Regions from separate parts of the Streptomyces sp. MS06 genome, predicted to be linked through region 2. Evidence: riboswitches for the same ligand, from Rfam matches in the RefSeq annotation. Region 2 holds a riboswitch; the other holds the start of a gene.
What was found. Region 2 has a riboswitch for glycine ahead of gcvP (aminomethyl-transferring glycine dehydrogenase). Riboswitches for the same ligand answer to the same signal wherever they lie in the genome.
Positions count from the first base shown of each region.

Region 1: another riboswitch for glycine. It lies ahead of gcvT (glycine cleavage system aminomethyltransferase GcvT); the one in region 2 lies ahead of gcvP (aminomethyl-transferring glycine dehydrogenase).

Region 1 is NZ_JBJZOJ010000022.1:54,662-64,690, reverse strand. Features, by position in the region: partial or broken gene ACL02U_RS14490 (FitA-like ribbon-helix-helix domain-containing protein) at 202-264, opposite strand; gene ACL02U_RS14485 (L-serine ammonia-lyase) at 349-1,716, opposite strand; gene glyA (serine hydroxymethyltransferase) at 1,775-3,055, opposite strand; gene gcvH (glycine cleavage system protein GcvH) at 3,065-3,442, opposite strand; gene gcvT (glycine cleavage system aminomethyltransferase GcvT) at 3,561-4,688, opposite strand; glycine riboswitch at 4,885-4,981, opposite strand; gene ACL02U_RS14465 (AAA family ATPase) at 5,151-5,852, shown strand; gene ACL02U_RS14460 (enhanced serine sensitivity protein SseB) at 5,963-6,766, shown strand; gene ACL02U_RS14455 (enhanced serine sensitivity protein SseB C-terminal domain-containing protein) at 7,025-7,831, shown strand; gene ACL02U_RS14450 (ABC transporter permease) at 8,169-9,176, shown strand; gene ACL02U_RS14445 (ABC transporter substrate-binding protein) at 9,239-10,029, shown strand, end outside.
Region 2 is NZ_JBJZOJ010000025.1:3,566-13,594, reverse strand. Features, by position in the region: gene gcvP (aminomethyl-transferring glycine dehydrogenase) at 1-2,210, opposite strand, end outside; glycine riboswitch at 2,387-2,482, opposite strand; gene ACL02U_RS15670 (PRC-barrel domain-containing protein) at 2,597-2,968, shown strand; gene ACL02U_RS15665 (DNA polymerase IV) at 3,177-4,595, opposite strand; gene ACL02U_RS15660 (MerR family transcriptional regulator) at 4,707-5,351, opposite strand; gene ACL02U_RS15655 (bifunctional nuclease family protein) at 5,619-6,092, opposite strand; gene ACL02U_RS15650 (MerR family transcriptional regulator) at 6,178-6,915, opposite strand; gene ACL02U_RS15645 (FHA domain-containing protein) at 6,959-7,774, opposite strand; gene ACL02U_RS15640 (DUF881 domain-containing protein) at 7,965-8,930, opposite strand; gene ACL02U_RS15635 (small basic family protein) at 8,936-9,268, opposite strand; gene ACL02U_RS15630 (DUF881 domain-containing protein) at 9,265-10,029, opposite strand, start outside.

The DNA.
Region 1 (10,029 bases), on a different contig from region 2:
TGTACGAGGCTGGAGCAGTCAATGACGATCAGCGCCGGTCCCGCCCGTCCTCGACGGCGTCGAGGACGTCGGTCGTACTGAGCGCGGTGCGGGTCTCACGCTCCAGGCGGGCTGCCATCTCCGCCAGGGTGGGCTTGGCTTGGCGGCTTCCCGGGAGAGGAGTTCCAGGGCGTACGCCTGGAGCGACTTGCCCGCCTGTGCGGCGCGGATCCTCAGGGCGCTGACCGTGTCGTCCGGGACGTCCCGGATCGTGATCGCCGGCATGCCGGCGTTTTGGCGGCAGTGCAGGTGATATGCAGCGACAGGTGGCGCACGAAAACACCAACGCGCTGCTCAGGGCCCGTTCCCTCAGCACTCGATGATGTTCACCGCGAGCCCGCCCCGCGCCGTCTCCTTGTACTTGACGCTCATGTCGGCGCCGGTGTCCTTCATGGTCTTGATGACCTTGTCCAGCGAGACCTTGTGCGAGCCGTCGCCGCGCATCGCCATGCGGGCCGCGGTGACCGCCTTGACCGCGGCCATGCCGTTGCGCTCGATGCACGGGATCTGCACCAGACCGCCGACCGGGTCGCAGGTGAGGCCGAGATTGTGCTCCATGCCGATCTCGGCGGCGTTCTCCACCTGCTCCGGGGAGCCGCCGAACACCTCGGCCAGCGCGCCGGCCGCCATCGAGCAGGCCGAGCCGACCTCGCCCTGGCAGCCGACCTCGGCGCCGGAGATGGACGCGTTCTCCTTGAACAGCATGCCGATCGCGCCGGCCGCCAGCAGGAAGCGGACCACGCCCTCCTCGTCGGCGCCGGGCACGAAGTCCGTGTAGTAGTGCAGGACCGCGGGGATGATGCCCGCCGCGCCGTTCGTCGGAGCGGTCACCACCCGGCCGCCGGCCGCGTTCTCCTCGTTGACCGCCATCGCGTACAGCGTGATCCACTCCATGGCGCGGGCCAGCGGGTCGCCCTCCGCGCGCAGTTGCCGGGCGGTGACCGCGGCCCGGCGGCGGACCTTCAGGCCGCCCGGCAGGATGCCCTCGCGGGACAGGCCGCGCCGCACGCAGGCCTGCATGACGTGCCAGATCTCCAGCAGGCCCGCGCGGATCTCCTCCTCCGTGCGCCAGGCGCGCTCGTTCTCCAGCATCAGCGCGGAGATCGACAGGCCGGTCTCGCGCGTCAGGCGCAGCAGCTCGTCACCCGTGCGGAAGGGGTACTTGAGCACGGTGTCGTCGAGTTTGATCCGGTCCGCACCGACCGCGTCCTCGTCGACGACGAAACCGCCGCCCACCGAGTAGTACGTCTTGGACAGCAGTTCCGTGCCGTCCGCGCCGTGGGCCCGCAGCGTCATACCGTTCGCGTGGTACGGCAGTGCCTGCCGGCGGTGCAGGACCAGGTCGTCGTCGTAGGCGAACGGGATCTCGTGCTCGCCGAGCAGCCGCAGGCGCCCGGTGTCGCGGATCGCCGCCACCCGCTCGTCGGCCGTCTCCACGTCCACCGTGCGCGGGGAGTCGCCCTCCAGGCCCAGCAGCACCGCCTTGGGGGTGCCGTGCCCGTGGCCGGTTGCGCCCAGGGAGCCGTACAGCTCGGAGCGGACCGAGGCGACGGAGGGCAGCAGGCCCTCGTTGCGAAGCCGCCGGGCGAACATCCGGGCGGCGCGCATCGGGCCGACCGTGTGGGAGCTGGACGGGCCGATGCCGATCGAGAACAGGTCGAAGACCGAGATCGCCACGGTCACACCTCCTTGCGGGGGTGGGGCACCCGGCCGGCGGCCGGGTGCCCCACGGGGCTTACTTGGTCAGACCCGGGTACAGCGGGTGCTTGTCGGCGAGCGCGCCGACGCGGGCCCTGAGCGCCCGGGCCTCGGTCTCCCCGAAGGGCGAGGGGGCCTTGAGCGTCTCCGCGATCACGTCGGCGACCTCGGCGAAGTCCTCCGCGGTGAAGCCGCGGGTGGCCAGCGCCGGGGTGCCGATCCGCAGGCCCGAGGTCACCATCGGCGGACGCGGGTCGTCGGGGACGGCGTTGCGGTTGACCGTGATGCCGACCTCGTGGAGCCGGTCCTCGGCCTGCTGCCCGTCCAGCTCGGACGCGCGCAGGTCCACCAGGACCAGGTGCACGTCCGTGCCGCCGGAGAGCACGTTCACACCGGCCGCGCGGGCGTCGGCGGCGGTCAGCCGCTCGGCGAGGGTCCGCGCCCCCTCCACGGTACGACGCTGGCGCTCCTTGAACTCCTCGGAGGCGGCGATCTTGAAGGAGACCGCCTTGGCCGCGATCACGTGCTCCAGGGGGCCGCCCTGGAAGCCCGGGAAGACCGAGGAGTTCAGCTTCTTCGCGAACTGCTTCCGGGCCAGGATGATGCCGCCGCGCGGACCGCCCAGAGTCTTGTGCGTGGTGGAGGTGACCACGTCCGCGAAGGGCACCGGGTTGGGGTGCAGGCCCGCCGCGACCAGTCCGGCGAAGTGCGCCATGTCCACCCACAGGTGGGCCTCGACCTCGTCCGCGATCCGGCGGAACGCCGCGAAGTCGAGCTGCCGGGGGTACGCCGACCAGCCGGCGATGATCACCTTCGGGCGGTGCTCCTTGGCGAGCCGCTCCAGCTCGGCCATGTCGACCAGGCCGGTCGCGGGGTCCACGTGGTAGGCGACCACGTCGAACTGCCTGCCCGAGAAGTTCAGCCGCATGCCGTGGGTCAGGTGGCCGCCGTGCGCCAGGTCCAGGCCGAGGATCGTGTCGCCGGGCTGGGCCAGCGCGAACAGGGCCGCCTGGTTGGCGGAGGCGCCCGAGTGCGGCTGCACGTTCGCGTACTCGGCGCCGAACAGCTCCTTCACCCGGTCGACGGCGATCTGCTCGGTGACGTCGACGTGCTCGCAGCCGCCGTAGTAGCGGCGGCCGGGGTAGCCCTCGGCGTACTTGTTGGTGAGGACCGAGCCCTGTGCCTCCATCACCGCGAGCGGCGCGAAGTTCTCGGAGGCGATCATCTCCAGGGTGGACTGCTGGCGGCGCAGCTCGGCGTCGACGGAGGCGGCGACCTCCGGGTCGAGCTCGTGCAGGGGCGTGTTCAGAACGGTCATCGAGGGTCCTCAGCCGGCGGTGAAAGCGTCGTACTCGTCAGCGGAGAGCAGTTCCTGCGGCTCCTCCGTGACCCGGATCCGGAACAGCCAGCCGCCCTCGAAGGGGGCGGTGTTCACCAGCGAGGGGTCGCTCACCACGTCCTCGTTGATCTCGGTGACCTCACCGGAGACGGGGGAGTAGAGGTCGGACACCGACTTGGTGGACTCCAGCTCGCCGCAGCTCTCGCCCGCGGCGACGGTGGTCCCGACGTCCGGGAGCTGGACGAAGACGACGTCGCCGAGCGCGTTGGCGGCGTGCTCGGTGATACCGATCGTCGACACGCCGTCCTCGGCGGCCGACAGCCACTCGTGCTCCTTGCTGTAGCGCAGCTGCTGGGGGTTGCTCATGACTGGATTCTCCTGTACGCGGGGGAGTGCTGGTGAACGGTGGGACCGCGCGGACGCGGTGGGCGGCGCCGATGTGCCGGACGTCACCCGACGTCGCGGCGGCCGGGCCGCGGCGGCGTCACTTCCGCCGCTTGTAGAACGGCAGCGTCACGATCTCGTACGGCTCATGGGTACCGCGAATGTCCACGCCGACGCCCTCGGTGCCCGGCGCCGCGTGCGCCGCGTCGACGTAGGCCATGGCGATCGGCTTGCCCAGGGTGGGCGACGGGGCACCGGAGGTGACCTCGCCGATCACCGCGCCGTCGGCCACCACGGGGTACCCGGCGCGCGGCACCCGCCGGCCCTCGGCGACCAGGCCCACCAGGACCCGCGGCGGCTTGGACGCGGCGCGCTCGGCGGCCGCGGCCAGCGCCTCGCGCCCCACGAAGTCGCCCTCCTTCTCGAACTTCACGACCCGGCCGAGGCCGGCGTCGAAGGGCGTGAGCTGCGCCGTCAGTTCGTTCCCGTACAGCGGCATGCCCGCCTCCAGGCGCAGCGTGTCCCGGCAGGACAGCCCGCACGGCACCAGCCCGGCGGCCTCCCCCGCCTCGGTCAGCGCCCGCCACAACTCCACCGCGTGCTCCGGCTTCACGAACAGCTCGAAACCGTCCTCGCCGGTGTAGCCGGTACGGGCGATCAGCGCGGGGACGCCGGCGACGGTGCCGGGCAGGCCCGCGTAGTACTTGAGGCCGGACAGGTCGGCGTCGGTGAGGGCGGCGAGGATGCCGGGGGACTCGGGGCCCTGGACGGCGAGCAGCGCGTAGGCGTCGCGGTCGTCGCGGACCTCCGCGTCGAAGCCGGCGGCGCGCTCGGTCAGCGCGTCCAGCACCACCTGCGCGTTGGAGGCGTTGGCGACGACCAGGTACTCGGTCTCGGCCAGCCGGTAGACGATCAGGTCGTCCAGGATGCCGCCGTCGGCCTGGCAGATCATGGTGTAGCGGGCGCGGCCCGCCCGCACGGCGCCGATGTTGCCGACGAGGGCGTGGTCCAGCAGGGCGGCGGCCTGCGGGCCGGTCACGGTGATCTCGCCCATGTGCGACAGGTCGAACAGGCCGGCCTTGGTGCGCACGGCGAGGTGCTCCTCGCGCTCGGAGCCGTAGCGGAGGGGCATGTCCCAGCCGGCGAAGTCGGTCATCGTCGCGCCGAGCGAGCGGTGCACGGCGTCCAGCGCCGTGTGGCGGAGCGGATGGGATGCGGAACTGCTCATCGGTCGGTCGTCTCCCAGGGGCAGCGGGGACCCCCGCGCGGGCTGATGCCGGGCGTGGGGGCGGGCGAGGTCTTCCTCCCCATCTGTCATCGGAACCTGAGAGGTTCGCCATGACCACCTGGGGCGGTTCTGGCTTGCACCTTGGGTGGAGCCTCCGCCGTCCCGGGGGACGCGGCGGCCCGCTTTTCAGATGTGCCTCGCCCGCGCGGTAACGGGGCCTGAGAGATTCAAGGGAGGGACTTGCTCCTTCGGCGCCCCAGCCCTACGGCTGGGAACTCTCCCGCGCGGATTCAAACGGCCGGTATGCAGTTGGCGCGCACATCATTGCATGCCCGCCCCCGATCACGGCAGACCGGATCCGTAACCGGTCTGTGGCGGTACGCGCACACAACCGCAAGACCTCGGCATTACCTTCTCTTTACGGTCGACGGGGACCACACCCACCTGGCCCAGGGGAGGACGATGACGGTGAACAGGACCACGGTGTACGCGACGGCGTCGGGCGCCGCGCTGCCCCGGCAGCCCGCACGCCCCTCCCGGGAGTCCCCGGCGGCCCCGGAGCGCTGCGGTGCGGGGGCCGGCCGTCCGCGTCCCGTCCTCCGCGACCTCCGACGGCGCCGCGGCCGCGGACCGCACTCCCTGCTGTTCGGCATCCGGGACCTGGTGGTGGTCACGGGCCTGCCCGGAAGCGGCAAGTCGACGCTGATGAGCCGGACCGCCCGCGGGGTCCGCATCGACTCCCAGGACACCCGCGAGCGGTGGGAGGCCCGTATGCCCGGGTTCCTGCCGTACGCCCTCTACCGCCCCCTGGTCCGCCTCGCGCACTACGCCGGGCTGCGACGCGCCCTGCGCACCGGCGAGGGCGTGATCGTGCACGACTGCGGCACCCAGCCCTGGGTGCGGCGCTGGCTGGCCCGTGCTGCCCGGCGCCGCGGCGGCACCCTGCACCTGCTGGTGCTCGACGTCGCCCCGGGCACCGCCCTGGCGGGCCAGCGCGAGCGCGGCCGCGACGTCTCCCGCTACGCCTTCCTCCGCCACCGCCGGGCGGCGGCCCGGCTGCTGCGCGCGGTGGAACGCGGCGAGGTGCCCGCCGGCTGCGACTCGGCGGTGCTGCTCGACCGGGAGTCGGCGGGCGCGGTCCGGCACATCGGGTTCGCCGGTTGAACGCGGTGAACGCGGTGAATGCGGTGATCGCGGCGAGCGGGCCGGGTGCGGACCCGTACCCGCTAGCCTGTGCAGCCACGACAGCGGTTCTCGGCAGGCGGTACAGACAGATGGACTTCCCGGCGGACCTTCCCGCGGACTTCCCGGAGCAGACCCACCCCCATCCCCACGGCGGATGGCCCGGCAACGAGTTGGAGGAGGTGCTGTCCGCCTCCCTCGGGGTCCCCTCGGCGGGGGCCCGCATCCTCGAGGTGCTCGGCCGCAGCCTCGTCTGGGTGCCCCTGCCCGGCGGCGGCGGACCCGACAGCGGCTCCCTGGACCTGCCCACCACCGAGCTCGACGGACAGGCGTACGTGCCCGTGTTCAGCTCCGAGGAGCAGTTCCGGCTGACCGCCGGCGCCCACCTGCCGTACACCGTCGCCCCCGCGGTCGAGTTCGCCCGCGGGCTGCCCGCGCAGGTCGGCATCGCGGTGAACCCGGGCGGCGTGGTCGGCGTTCCGCTGCCCCCGGAAGCGGTGGCCGAGCTGTGCCGGTCCGGCCTGACCCCGCTGGACGGGCCCGCGGGCGGGGGCCGGGTGCGGCTCTCGGAGCCGGACTGGCAGCACGATCCGGTCGACTTCCTCTCCGCGGCCTCGGCCGAGTTCGAGGCGACCGGTGCCGTGCGTACCGCCCGCCGCTGCCTGGCCGTCGTGGAGACGGACGAGCCGGTGCTGTTCATCGGCGTCGAACTCTCCTCCTGGGAGGACGATCTGCGGCAGGCACCCCTGGACGCCCTCGGCCGTGCCCTGGGCCGGGCGCCGGCGCCCTGGCCGGTCCACCTGGTCCTGCTGGAGGCGGCGCAGGACCCGGTGGCGGACTGGATGCGGGAACAGGTCCGGCCGTTCTACCGGCAGGACGCCCAGGGCGGTTTGTGACAGCGGCCCGGGGCCGTCCGCGCCGGAGGCGCCGGGCCGCCGCCGGGTGGCGGCCCGGCGCCGGCGCCCGGCGGCGGCCGGGCAGCCGGGCGGGGCCCCGCCCGCCCGCGGCGCTGCCGGATGGTCGGCCACCCGCGGTCCGTTCCGCCGGACACGCCCCGCCGGAAAGTCCCCGAGCCGTGGACGGCTCTCCCGGGGGTGCCGCTTAACCTGGTTACATGGCGCGGTCGAGACACCATACGAAGGGGCGGTAGAAACGTGAGCGCGAGCGGTACCGCCGCGGCCGGGCAGATCGAGCACATGCTGCACCAGGTCACCCCCGGACGCTATGACGCCTACGAGGCGCTGCTGCGCGCGCTCGCCGCCCCGTCCTCCGGCCAGGTCTGGATGCTCCTGTGGCACGGCCAGGCGGGCTCCCCGGACGCCCAGTACGGGAGCATGGAGGTCGAGGGGCACCGCTACGCACCGTGCGTGACCTCCGCCCAGGAGCTCTCCGCCAGCGGCTGGAACCGCTCGTACGAGGTCGTGGACGGCGTCGACGCCGCCCGGTCGCTCTACCCCGACCACTACGGTCTCTGGCTCAATCCGCACGCCCCCGGCGGCGGTGTCGGTGTGCCCTGGCCCGATCTGCGCAGGATCGCGACGGGCCTGGAGCGTCAGCCCGCCGGTCCGCTCCGGGTGACCGAGCCGGGCGTGGAGGTTCCGCAGTTCTACGCCCTGCTCGCGCAGAACGCCCACCGCACTCCGGCCGTCCGCTCGTTGCGCCGCGCCTGGGTGCAACCGGTGCTGGGTGCACCGTACCTGGCGATCGGCCTGGAGGTGTACGACACCTCGCCGCCCGCGGTGGACGCGGTGCGGGCGATGATGCAGCAGTCGATCGGTGCGGTGCCGGACGGGCTGCCGGTGTCCACGGTGGCGATGTCGGACGCGCACGATCCGGTCGTGATGTGGCTGCGGGCCAACGCCCGGCCGTTCTACGACCGCGAGGCCCACGCGGGGATTCCCGACCGGGCTCCGGCCGGCTCCGAGAGCGGCTATCCGCCGCCGGCGGCGGGGCCCTACTGACGGCTTTCCGGAACCGACGGCCACCGGGCCGGTCGGCGTGAGTCAGGGTGGCCGAGAGTCGATCTTCGCGCGTAGATGAGGGCAGAAAGCGACCCTCTGTCCTGTTTGGCGGAACTTGTCATCGTCCGACCCTCGTTACCCAACGTCCGGATAACGGAACCCCTCAGACAGCATCACGTTTACGCATCCTTTCACCTCCAAGTCTGGCAACAGATCGCCAAACCATTGAAGACTCCCGCAGCAGGGGCGTTTTCGCCCTTGTGTACGACGGACTGATTACGCCGCTACAGCGGCAAGTGCGGGCCGGCTACAGCCGGTTGAGAGGGGTCCCTGCCAGATGACGGCACCATTGCACGAGCCGACCGCGGAAGCGGGCCCGAGCGCGGCCGACGAAGCGACGGTTGACACCGCCGACGCGAAGGCCGTCCAGGGCCGCTCCCTGGGCCGGATCGCCTGGGAGCGCCTGAAGCGGGACAAGCTCGCCCTGACGGGCGGCGTCGTCGTGCTCGTCCTCATCGCGATATCCCTGCTCGCCCCGGTGATCGCGCACCTGGTCGGCCAGCAGCCGAACGCCTACCACGAGGACCTGATCGACCCGCTGTTCTCCACCCCCAAGGGCTCCCTGGGCGGCATGAGCGGCGACCACCTGCTCGGCGTGGAACCGGTCAACGGCCGCGACGTCTTCGCCCGCATCGTCTACGGCGCCCGGGTCTCGCTCCTCGTCGGCTTCATGTCGGCCGTGGTGGCGGTGGTGCTCGGCACCGTGCTCGGCGTCCTCGCCGGCTACTTCGGCGGCTGGCTCGACGCCCTGATCAGCCGGGTCATGGACGGCCTGCTGGCCTTCCCCCAGCTGCTGTTCATCATCGCCCTCGTCTCGGTCATGCCGGACGACCTGCTGGGCCTGAGCGGCACCGGAGTCCGCCTGTTCGTCATGATCCTGGTGATCGGCTTCTTCGGCTGGCCCTACATCGGCCGCGTGGTGCGCGGCCAGACGCTCTCCCTGCGCGAGCGCGAGTACGTCGAGGCGGCCCGCTCCCTGGGGGCGGGGCGGGTGTACATCCTGTTCAAGGAGCTGCTGCCCAACCTCGTCGCGCCCATCATCGTGTACACGACGATGATGATCCCGACCAACATCCTCACCGAGGCGGCACTCAGCTTCCTTGGCGTGGGCGTGAAGCCCCCCACGGCCTCGTGGGGGCACATGCTCTCCACCGCGGTGGACTACTACGACTCGGACCCGATGTTCATGATCGTCCCTGGCGTGGCCATCTTCATCACCGTGCTCTCCTTCAACCTCTTCGGCGACGGCGTCCGCGACGCCCTCGACCCGAAGGGTTCCCGCTGAACTGCCGTACCCCCAGGGCCCGCGCCGGCACGGGCCGCTCTCTACACGGAGGATCCGAGAACGTGACTACCCAACGCACCACAGGGCGCCGCAAGCAGGCCGCGGCCGCAGCTGCCGTGGTCGCGGCGCTGCTGAGCACGGCGGCGTGCGGCGGCGGCGGCAACGACGACAACAGCAGCGGCAAGGGCGGCGCCCCGGGCTTCAACGCCGCGAACAACAAGGTCGCCAACGCCTCGTCGAAGAAGGGCGGCGAGCTGAAGTTCGCCACCACCCAGGACGCCGACTTCTGGGACACCACCCGCGGCTACTACGGCTTCGCGTGGAACTTCATGCGCTACTACAGCCGCCAGCTGGTGACCTACAACACCGCGCCGGGCGCCAAGGGCACCGAGCTGGTCCCGGACCTGGCCACCGGCATGGCGAAGGTCTCCGACGACGGCAAGACCTACACGTACACCCTGCGCGACGGGATCACGTGGCAGGACGGCAAGCCGATCACGTCCAAGGACATCAAGTACGGCATCGAGCGCCAGTGGGCGCAGGACGTCCTGTCCGGCGGCCCGGTCTACGTCAAGGACACCCTGGACCCGGACGGCAAGTACCCGGGCCCGTACAAGGACAAGGACCCCAACCACCTGGGTCTGACGGCGATCGACACGCCTGACGACAAGACGATCGTCTTCCACCTGCCGCAGGCCAACAGCGACTTCGAGCAGATGCTCGCGATGCCGTCGTCCTCCCCGGTGCGCCAGGACAAGGACACCAAGTCCAAGTACACGCTGAACCCCTTCTCCAGCGGCCCGTACAAGTTCGAGTCCTACACGCCGAACAAGAAGCTGACCCTGGTCCGCAA
Region 2 (10,029 bases):
TTGGGCAGGTAGGGCGCCAGGTGGGCGCGCACGCCCACCGGGCCGACGCCCGGGCCGCCGCCGCCGTGCGGGATGCAGAACGTCTTGTGCAGGTTCAGGTGGGAGACGTCCCCGCCGAAGTGGCCCGGCTTGGCGAGGCCGACGAGCGCGTTGAGGTTGGCGCCGTCGACGTACACCTGGCCGCCCGCCTCGTGGACCTGCGCGCAGATGTCGGCGACGTGCTCCTCGAACACGCCGTGCGTGGACGGGTAGGTGATCATCAGCACGGCCAGTTCGTCGCGGTGCTGCTCGATCCTCGCCCGCAGGTCCTCGACGTCGATCTCGCCGTCCCCGGCGGTCTTCACGACGACGACCTTCATCCCGGCCATGACGGCGCTGGCCGCGTTGGTGCCGTGTGCGGAGGACGGGATGAGGCAGACGGTGCGCTGCTCGTCGCCGTTCGCACGGTGGTAGCCGCGCACGGCCAGCAGCCCGGCCAGCTCGCCCTGCGAGCCGGCGTTCGGCTGGAGCGAGACCCTGTCGTACCCGGTGACCTCGGCGAGGCGCTCCTCCAGCTCGCGGATGAGCGTGAGGTAGCCCTCCGCCTGCTCGGCCGGTGCGAAGGGGTGCAGCTGCCCGAACTCGGGCCAGGTGACCGGCTCCATCTCGGTGGTCGCGTTGAGCTTCATGGTGCAGGAGCCCAGCGGGATCATGCCCCGGTCGAGCGCGTAGTCGCGGTCGGCCAGGGTGCGCAGGTAGCGCAGCATCGCCGTCTCGGAGCGGTGCTGGTGGAAGACGGGGTGCGCCAGGTAGTCGTCGGAGCGCAGCAGCGGCTGCGGCAGCGCGTCCCCGGTGGCGGCGTCCAGCGCGTCGATGTCGCCCTCGGTTCCGAAGGCGGCCCAGACGGCGGCCAGGTTCGCGCGGGTGGTCGTCTCGTCGCAGGCGATGGATACCAGGTCGGCGTCGACGAGGCGCAGGTTGACCCCGTTGCCGCGGGCGGCGGCCACGATCTCGGCGGCCTTCCCGGGCACCCGCACGGTCAACGTGTCGAAGAACGACCGGTGGACGATCTCGGCTCCGCCGTCGGCGAGTCCCGCGGCGAGGATCGAGGCGTAGCGGTGGGTGCGCCGGGCGATCGTCCGCAGTCCGTCGGGGCCGTGGTAGACGGCGTACATCCCGGCCATCACGGCGAGCAGCACCTGCGCGGTGCAGATGTTGCTGGTGGCCTTCTCGCGGCGGATGTGCTGCTCGCGGGTCTGCAGCGCCAGCCGGTACGCCTTGTGCCCGTCCGCGTCCAGGGACACGCCCACGAGCCGCCCGGGCAGGCTGCGGGCGAACTTCTCCTGCACGGCCATGTAGCCGGCGTGCGGACCGCCGAAGCCCATCGGCACACCGAACCGCTGGGTGGTGCCGACCGCGATGTCCGCGCCGAGCTCGCCGGGCGAGGTCAGCAGGGTCAGCGCAAGCAGGTCGGCGGCGACGGTGACCAAGGCGCCCAGCGCGTGGGCCTGCTCGATGACGGGCCTGATGTCGCGCACCGCGCCGGAGGCGCCCGGGTACTGGATCAGCACGCCGTTGATCTCGCGCTCGGCGGTCTCCGCCGGGATGCCGTCGGACAGGTCGGCGACGACGATCTCGACGCCGGTCGGCTCCGCGCGGGTCCGGAGCACCGCGAGGGTCTGCGGCAGTGCGTCCGCGTCCACCAGGAAGACGCCCTTCTTGTTCCGGCCCATGCGCCGGGACAGGGCCATGGCCTCGGCTGCCGCGGTCCCCTCGTCGAGGAGGGAGGCTCCGGAGGTGGGCAGGCCGGTCAGGTCGGCGACCATGGTCTGGAAGTTCAGCAGGGCTTCGAGGCGGCCCTGGGAGATCTCCGGCTGGTACGGCGTGTACGCCGTGTACCAGGCCGGGTTCTCCATGACGTTGCGCAGGATGACGGGCGGGGTGAAGGTGCCGTGGTAACCGAGCCCGATCATCGGGTCGAGCACCTGGTTGCGGTCGGCGAGGGAGCGCAGCTCGGCCAGCACCTCCGGTTCGGTGCGGGCTCCCGGCAGATCGAGCGCGTCGGCGTTCTTGATCACATCCGGTACGGCGGCGGTGGTGAGCTCGTCCAGCGAGCCGTAGCCGACCTGCGCGAGCATCTTGGCCCGCGCCTCGTGGTCGGGGCCGATGTGGCGCCGCTCGAAGGGAGTGCCCTGTTCGAGCTCGGAGAGCGGAGTGCGATGGGCGGTCATTGCGGAGGCCTCCTGGTCTGACGCGACCTTCGAGGAGCACCACGGCACGGGTGCCCCGACGGCCTCCCCCTCTGTCATCTCAACCTGAGAGCTTCACCGGGCCGCCTCGGGGCGGCCGGTTTTCACCGTCGGTGAGAGCGGAAGCCGTCGACACCCGCCCTGCTTTCCAGAGTGACCTCGTCCGTGCGGTACGTGAGCCTGAGAGATTCCGGGGAGGATTTGCTCCTTCGGCGCCTCCGGTGGTGGACGGAGGACTCTCCCGCACGGGGTCAGCAGCCGCTTGCCAGCCTACCAGCGAGGCCCGTGGCCGGTTCCTCGAGTGGCCGCGGCACGCATTGTGCTCTTTCGTAGTGCTTACGGATGAGTTGCGACCTCATGGAGGGACCGTGCAGACCGACATCGATCCGCGCAACCTGATCGGCCGCAAGGCGTTCGACCGCGACGGCACCAAGATCGGCACCGTCGACGAGGTGTACCTCGACGACGCGACCGGTGTGCCGGAGTGGGCCGCCATACGGACCGGCCTCTTCTCCCGGGACGCCTTCGTCCCGCTGGAGCCGAGCGAGCTGGTCGAGGGCACCCTGCACATCCCGTTCGAACGCGCGCTGATCAAGGACGCCCCCGACTTCGGTGTGGGCCGCCACCTCTCGCCGGAGCAGGAGCTCCAGCTCTACCACCACTACGGCCTCGACGTGGCTCCGCCCCCGTCCCTCCCGGACCGCGACTTCGGCCGGCTGGCGGGCACGGACGAGACCTGAACGGCCCCGCCCCGCACTCTCCTCCCCGGCATCCCCCGATCGCCGCCCTCCCGGTCCCGCCCTCCCCCGCCCCGGCCCCACCGGCCCGGCCCTCCCCCGCCCCCTGCAGCTCCCGTCCGGCGCTCCGGGTTCCGCTCCCCCCCGGTACGCCTCCGCGCGCGCCGCACGCTCCAGCGGGCCGCCTGCCTCCCCGGGCGCGCGGGCCGTGTCACGCGGGCGTCGGCGGTCTCGGCGCCGCTGCCGGGCCCGGACCGGCCCCCGCCCGCCGCGGCACGTCCCCGGCCTCCGGGTCGGCCCCCCGCTGCACCAGCGGCAGCGGCTGCGCCGGCTCCAGCGCCGGATCGTCCACCCGGAAGGTGCGTACCCGCCCGGGCGCCGAGTCGGGGGTCTCGAACCGCACCGTGACCCGCCCGAGGCCGCTGCCCTGCACCCAGCCGTGCCCGTGGAGGGCGTGCCGGACGTCGCGGCCGGGCCGCCAGCGCCATTCGGCGGGTTCGGCCTCGTCCGGGGCCGGTGCGGCCTCGGCCTCCTCCTCCGCCTGCTCCGTACGCTCCCCCGCGGCCTGGGCGAAGAGGTCCTCCTGGGTGTAGTCGGCGAGGCCGCTCACCCCCACTCCCAGCAGCCGCACCCCGCCCGTGGTGTCCAGTGGGTCGAGCAGCCGCGCCGCCGCCTCCCGCACCACCGCCGGATCGTCCGTCGGCCCGCGCAGCGTCTCCGACCGGGTGAGTGTCGAGAAGTCGTAGCGCCGCACCTTCAGCACGATCGTCCGGCCGGACAGACCCGCGGCGCGCAGCCGGTGGACGCAGCGGTCGGCCAGCCGCCGCACCTCCATCCCGATCCGGAGCCGGTCGTGGATGTCCACGTCGTAGGTGTCCTCGACCGACACCGACTTCGTCTCCCGCTCGGCGACCACCGGGCGGTCGTCCCGCGCCAGCGCCATCGCGTACAGCCCGTGGCCGTGCGCCTTGCCCAGCAGCCGGACCAGTTCGTCCTCTCCGGCCTCGACGATCTCGTCGACGGTGGCGATCCCGGCTCTGCGCAGGTGGTCGCCGGTGGCCGGCCCGACGCCGGGCAGGGTCCGGACCGGCATCGGGCCCAGCAGGGCCCGCTCGCTGCCCGGCTCGATCAGGACGAGGCCGTCCGGTTTGGCCTGCTCGGAGCCGATCTTCGCGAGCATCTTGCAGGCCGCGAGGCCGACCGATCCGGTGAGCCCGGTGACGGCGCGGATGTCGGCGCGGAGCCTCTCGCCGGCCAGCCTGGCCGAGGCGCTGTCCCGGGCCGCTCCCGAGGCCTCCAGGTCCACGAAGGCCTCGTCCAGGCTCAGCGGCTCCACCAGCGGCGACAGCGCCCGCAGCAGCCCCATCACCTGCTCGCTGATCGACCGGTAGAAGTCGAAGCGCGGAGTGAGGTAGGCGGCGTGCGGCGCCAGTCGGCGGGCCTGCGCCGTGGGCATCGCCGAGTGGACGCCGAAGACCCGCGCCTCGTACGAGGCGGTGGCCACCACCCCGCGTGGTCCGAGACCGCCCACCACGACGGCCTTCCCGCGCAGGCTCGGCTTGGACGCCTGCTCCGCCGAGGCGAAGAAGGCATCCATGTCGAGATGCAGGATCGTGGGCGCGGTTCTCACACCTCCGATGCTGCACCACGCCACTGACATCGCCACTGACGTCGCACCCGGTGCCGCCGGGGGAACGCGGCGGGCTCTCTGCGGGCACCGCCGCAGGGTCGCGGAAACCGCTCAGACGGCCCGGTTCCGTCGGCGGGCCAGTTCGTCCGCTGGATTGTGCCCGACGAGGGTCTCCCCGGTGTCGATGCGCTCCCCGTGCAGTTGCGAGAGCGCGCTCTCCACGTCCCGCCACACCACTCCGACAGCGATCCCGAAGACGCCCTGTCCGCCCTGCAGCAGGGCGTGCACCTCGTCCGGCGAGGTGCACTCGTAGACGGTGGCGCCGTCGCTCATCAGCGTCATGCGCTCCAGATCGCGGAAGCCGCGTTCCCGCAGGTGCTGGACGGCGGTGCGGATGTTCTGCAGCGAGACCCCGGTGTCGAGGAACCGCTTGACGATCTTCAGGACGACGACGTCCCGGAAGCTGTACAGGCGCTGCGTCCCGGATCCGTAGGCGGGCCGGACACTGGGTTCGACGAGGCCGGTGCGGGCCCAGTAGTCGAGTTGCCTGTAGGTGATGCCGGCTGCCGCGCAGGCCGTCGGACCGCGGTAGCCGATCTGCTCGGACGTCATCGACGCCGCCCCTCCGCTGCTCGGCACGGCCGCCGGTCGCTGCGGAACGTGATCGGCCGTGCTGCTGTGAAGCGGAAACGGACCGCCCGCCCCGAAACCACGTCCGGGGGCACCCCCAGCCGTACCGCCGCCGCTGCTTCCCACGCCGACCTCCGTCCTTGACCTGCCTTCTCGACGGTAGGCAGTCACCATGGGTGCGTCAACGATCGCCACACTCGGCACGCCGGGTGATAATCACCCTGGGAGTGGTTTCCCGCACCCCACCGCGGGGAAAGGCTAGCGGAATGTGTCCGGAGGGGGTCGCAGGACTCTCTCATACCCTCGTGGCACTTGCCGGTATTTTGCGCGACGCGGCCGTCCGGCGGAACCGCCCGCCGGACCGTGCGTCGGCGGGTAGCAGGCGTGCCGCGCCTACTGGTTGCTGGTCCCGAAGTCCTCCGGAGAGATCTGGTCGAGGAACTCGCGGAACTTCTCCACCTCGTCCTCCTGCTCGTCCGGGATGGCGATGCCCGCGTCGTCGAGGACCGTGTCACTGCCGTAGATCGGCGTGCCGGTGCGCAGGGCCAGCGCTATGGCGTCGGACGGGCGGGCACTCACCTCGACTCCGCTGGCGAAGACCAGCTCCGCGTAGAAAACGCCCTCGCGCAGGTCCGTGATGCGCACTTCGGTCAGCTCCTGACCAACGGCCTCCAGCACGTCCTTGAAAAGGTCGTGGGTCAGCGGCCGCGCGGGGGCCATGCCCTGCTGAGCGAAGGCGATCGCCGTCGCCTCCCCCGGCCCGATCCAGATGGGGAGGTAGCGGTCGCCTCCCACTTCGCGCAGGAGCACGATCGGTTGGTTGGAGGGCATTTCGACCCGGACACCTACGACATCGAGCTCGTTCACACAGCAACCCTAGGCCGTGCCCGGGATGTTTGGGTAGTCGAGCCGGCAAGGCGTGGCCGATCACGCACCGCGAGGACCCCTTCCGTCAGGGCAACCGCACCCCGAGTGCCGTCTGCACCAGCGCCGAGTGGAGCCGCACCGCGAGATCCGCCAGTTCCCTCGCCCGGTCCTCCGCATGTGCCCTGGTCTGCGGGTTGCGGTGGCGCCGGAGCGGGGCCACCACCTGGTCCACCAGCCCGGCCTCCCGGTCGGCGGCAGCCTTCATCAACCGCAGGTGCCGCGGCTCGATCCCGAAGCGGCCCAGTTGCGCGACGAGCGAGGCGACAGTGGCCGACTCCGCGTCGTAGACGCCGTCCTCCAGGGGCGTGACGAGTCCGTACGACTCCCACTCCTGCAGCTCCTGCTCGCCGATCCCGGCGGCGTCCAGCAGCTCCTCGCGGCCGATTCTGGCCGCGGCCGGCGGCTCGCCGGATGTCTGCGCGGAGTCGCCCTCTCCCGGCCGGCCCAGCGGCGGAAGATGCACCGCCTCGCCGCGTTCCACGGCGTCGAGGTGCTCGCGGATCACCTTCAGCGGGAGGTAGTGGTCCCGCTGCATTCTCAGCACCCGAGCAAGGCGCTCCACGTCCTCGTCGCTGAACTTGCGGTAGCCGGAAGGGGTCCGCCGCGGCTCGATCAACCCCTCCGACTCCAGGAACCGGATCTTGGAGATGGTGACCTCGGGGAACTCGTCCCGCAGCGCGTTCAACACGGTACCGATGCTCATCAGGTCATTGTCCGCGGCGGCGGCGCCGTGATCGGCACCGCCGCTCGGTGTTCGAAGCATCAAACTTCCTTGGAGGGTGCTCCCGGACCGAGTCCGGGAGCGCTCAGTAAGCCCGCTGGCTCGCGTAGAAGACCAGCCGGTACTTGCCGATCTGCACCTCGTCCCCGTTGGACAGGGCGACCGAGTCGATCCGCTCCCGGTTGACGTACGTGCCGTTGAGGCTGCCCACGTCGGCCACGGTGAAGCTGCCGTCCGGTCCGCGACGGAACTCCACGTGCCGGCGGGAGACGGTGACGTCGTCCAGGAAGATGTCGCTCTGCGGGTGGCGCCCGGCCGTGGTCAGGTCGCTGTCCAGCAGGAAGCGGCTGCCCTGGTTCGGCCCGCGGCGCACCACCAGGAGCGCCGAGCCCAGCGGGAGCGCGTCCACGGCCGCCTGCGCCTCGGACGACAGCGCCGGGACGGCCGTCTGGCCGGTGGCCTCCGCGTCATAGGCCTCGATGCCGGAGATGGAGATCGTCGAGGTGGTCTCCGACGGGCGCTCCGCGGCGGCCCCGGCCCGGAGCGGAGCACCGCAGTGGGAGCAGAAGCGGCTGTTCTCCGCGTTGCGGTTACCGCACCTCGTACACACCAGGGCCGACATGGACGGATCCTCCTGCCGCGGCTGCCCCGCCGGCGCATTGGACGCGTACGGGGCATCCGTACCCGAGGTCGACGGTTGTCCGAAACCTATGCCGCCCGCCTGGGCAGGGTCAACCGACGGCGCGCCCGGCGCCCGGGACGCGTCACCGCCCGGACCAGCCACCTGGTCCCGGAACAGCGGCCGCCGTCCCTCGGCATCGGGCTGTGCGCGATGCCGGGCGGTCGCGTTGTCGCCGCCCTCTCGCGTGCTCTTGCCGAACAACTTCCCAAACAACTTCACGGGCGATTCCCCTTGACCGAAACAGACCCGCCCGTGGGGCAGGACGAACCCTGACTGAACACACCGGTCGACCCGGACATCTTCACAACGTCCGTATCCACCAGACAGTTTCCACCACGCACCACCGGTTCGGTGCGCCGACCCCCCGCAACGTCATGCCCTCGCCCGATGCCTGCCATGCACCGCCGCTTCACCGGGAGGACGACCGAGCGTAGTCAGGCCGCTTCGCCGCTCGCAAGGCGTCCACGACGATCTTGTCCGACCGCTCGATGACCACCGTGGCCTGCTCCTTTTCCAGAGTCTGCACCACGCCTCCCGGGATGTTCAGCGCCGGATCCAGGTCCTGCGGCTTGCCGATGACCTGAAAACGATAGGGAGCGGTGATCTTGTTCCCGTCGATGCTGACGCTCTTGCCGGAATCCGTCAGATAGGTGTCGGCGACCACCCTCACCCCGTTCACCTGGATCGCCTCCGCTCCGGCGGCACGCAGTTCCTGGATCGCGTCCAGCAGCATGTCCGCCTCGACCGTCCCCTTCGTGTCGTCGATGGTCATCGTGATGCCGGGGCCCCGGGCGGCGACCGTGCCCGCCAGGATGCCGAGTTGCCTCTCCTTCTGGAGGGTCTGCTTGCGGGCCTCCTCGGCCTGGTCGGAGCTGTTCTCCAGTTCCTCCCGCTGCTTCTCCAGCCCCTGCTTCTCATCCTCAAGACGCTGAGTCCGGTCGTCGAGTTCGTCGAGGATGCGCACCAGGTCCTCCTGGCGCGCGCCGCGCAGGGCGCTGTCGCTGTCGCTGTTCGAGGCCACCTGCACCGCGAGCCCGAAGCCGAGGCCGAACAGGAGCACGGCGACGATGAGCTGGGCGCGGCTGACCCGCGGCGGCCACAGCCCCTGCGCCAGCCGCTGCCTGCCGGTGAGCGCCGGCTCCGCGGGCGGCGCGGCGGCCGGTTCCGACCGCCCGCCCCCGTCGGCCGCTTCCCGGGCCGTGCCGGGTTCCTCCGCCGGTATGCCCCGGTCCTCGGGGCCCGGCGTCTCGCGGGACGTGTCCCGCGGCTTGTCGGGCGATGCTTCCGGCGGCACGCTCCCGGGGGCGTCCGCGGGGGTGTTCTGCGGCGCTTCCTCGCCCGGTTCGTTCCCGGACTGCTCGTTCTGGTCGCTCATCGGCCTCACGCCCGGAAGACGTGCCGGCGGATCGCCGCGGCGTTGGAGAAGATGCGGATTCCGAGGACGACCACGACGCCCGTGGACAGCTGGGCGCCCACGCCCAACTTGTCGCCCAGGAACACGATCAGCGCGGCGACGACGACGTTCGACAGGAACGACACGACGAAGACCTTGTCGTCGAAGATGCCGTCCAGCATGGCCCGGAGGCCGCCGAAGACGGCGTCCAGCGCCGCCACGACGGCGATCGGGAGGTAGGGCTCGACGGCCGCCGGCACCTCGGGCCGGACCAACAGTCCTGCCACGACTCCCACGACGAGGCCCAGTACGGCGATCACGATGTGCCCTTCTCGGAATTCTCGGTGTTCGACTTTGCGGTGCGGACGATCAGGCTCGGCGCGGCCGGCAGCCGGACGTCGTCCTGGACGGAGAGGGTGTAGCGGATGCCGTAGCTCTCCTTCAGGGCCTCCAGGTACAGCCCGTCCGCGCTGTCCTTGAACCCGCTGCTCAGTTGCCGCCCGTCACCGACCGCGAGGACCGTGTACGGGGGGACCAGCGGCCGGTTGTCGACCAGTATCGCGTCGCCCGCGGCCCTGATCGCGGACAGTGCCGTCAGCCGCTGCCCGTTGATCGAGACGGCTTCGGCTCCCGACTGCCACAGCCCGTTCACGACGCGCTGCATGTCCCGGTCGCGGATCCGGCCGGTGTCGGCGAAGCCCGTCGTCTCCCGCGGGTTGCCGGAGCCGCCCCCGTCGGCCTCCTCGGCGTCGTCCACGACCAGTTTGACGCCGGGACCGTGGACGGCGGTTGCACCGGCCAGGAGGCCGACCAGGTCCGCCCGGCCGCCGCCTCCGGTCTGCTTCAGCGCCTCTCGCTGCCGAGCACCGACATCGTCCCGGAGCCGGTCGACGGAGTCCTGCAGTTCGTCCGCCGCGTCGGTGCCCTGGTCGATGCGGTCGATGAGTTCCTGGCGTTCCTTGGCCACGACGGGTGCCGCCACCCGGGCCTGCGCCGCACCGACGGTGACGATCAGAGCCGCGAGCACGAGTCCGGAGGCGAGCCCCAGTCTGGCGCGCAGGGTCTTGGGCAGCCCGCCGTT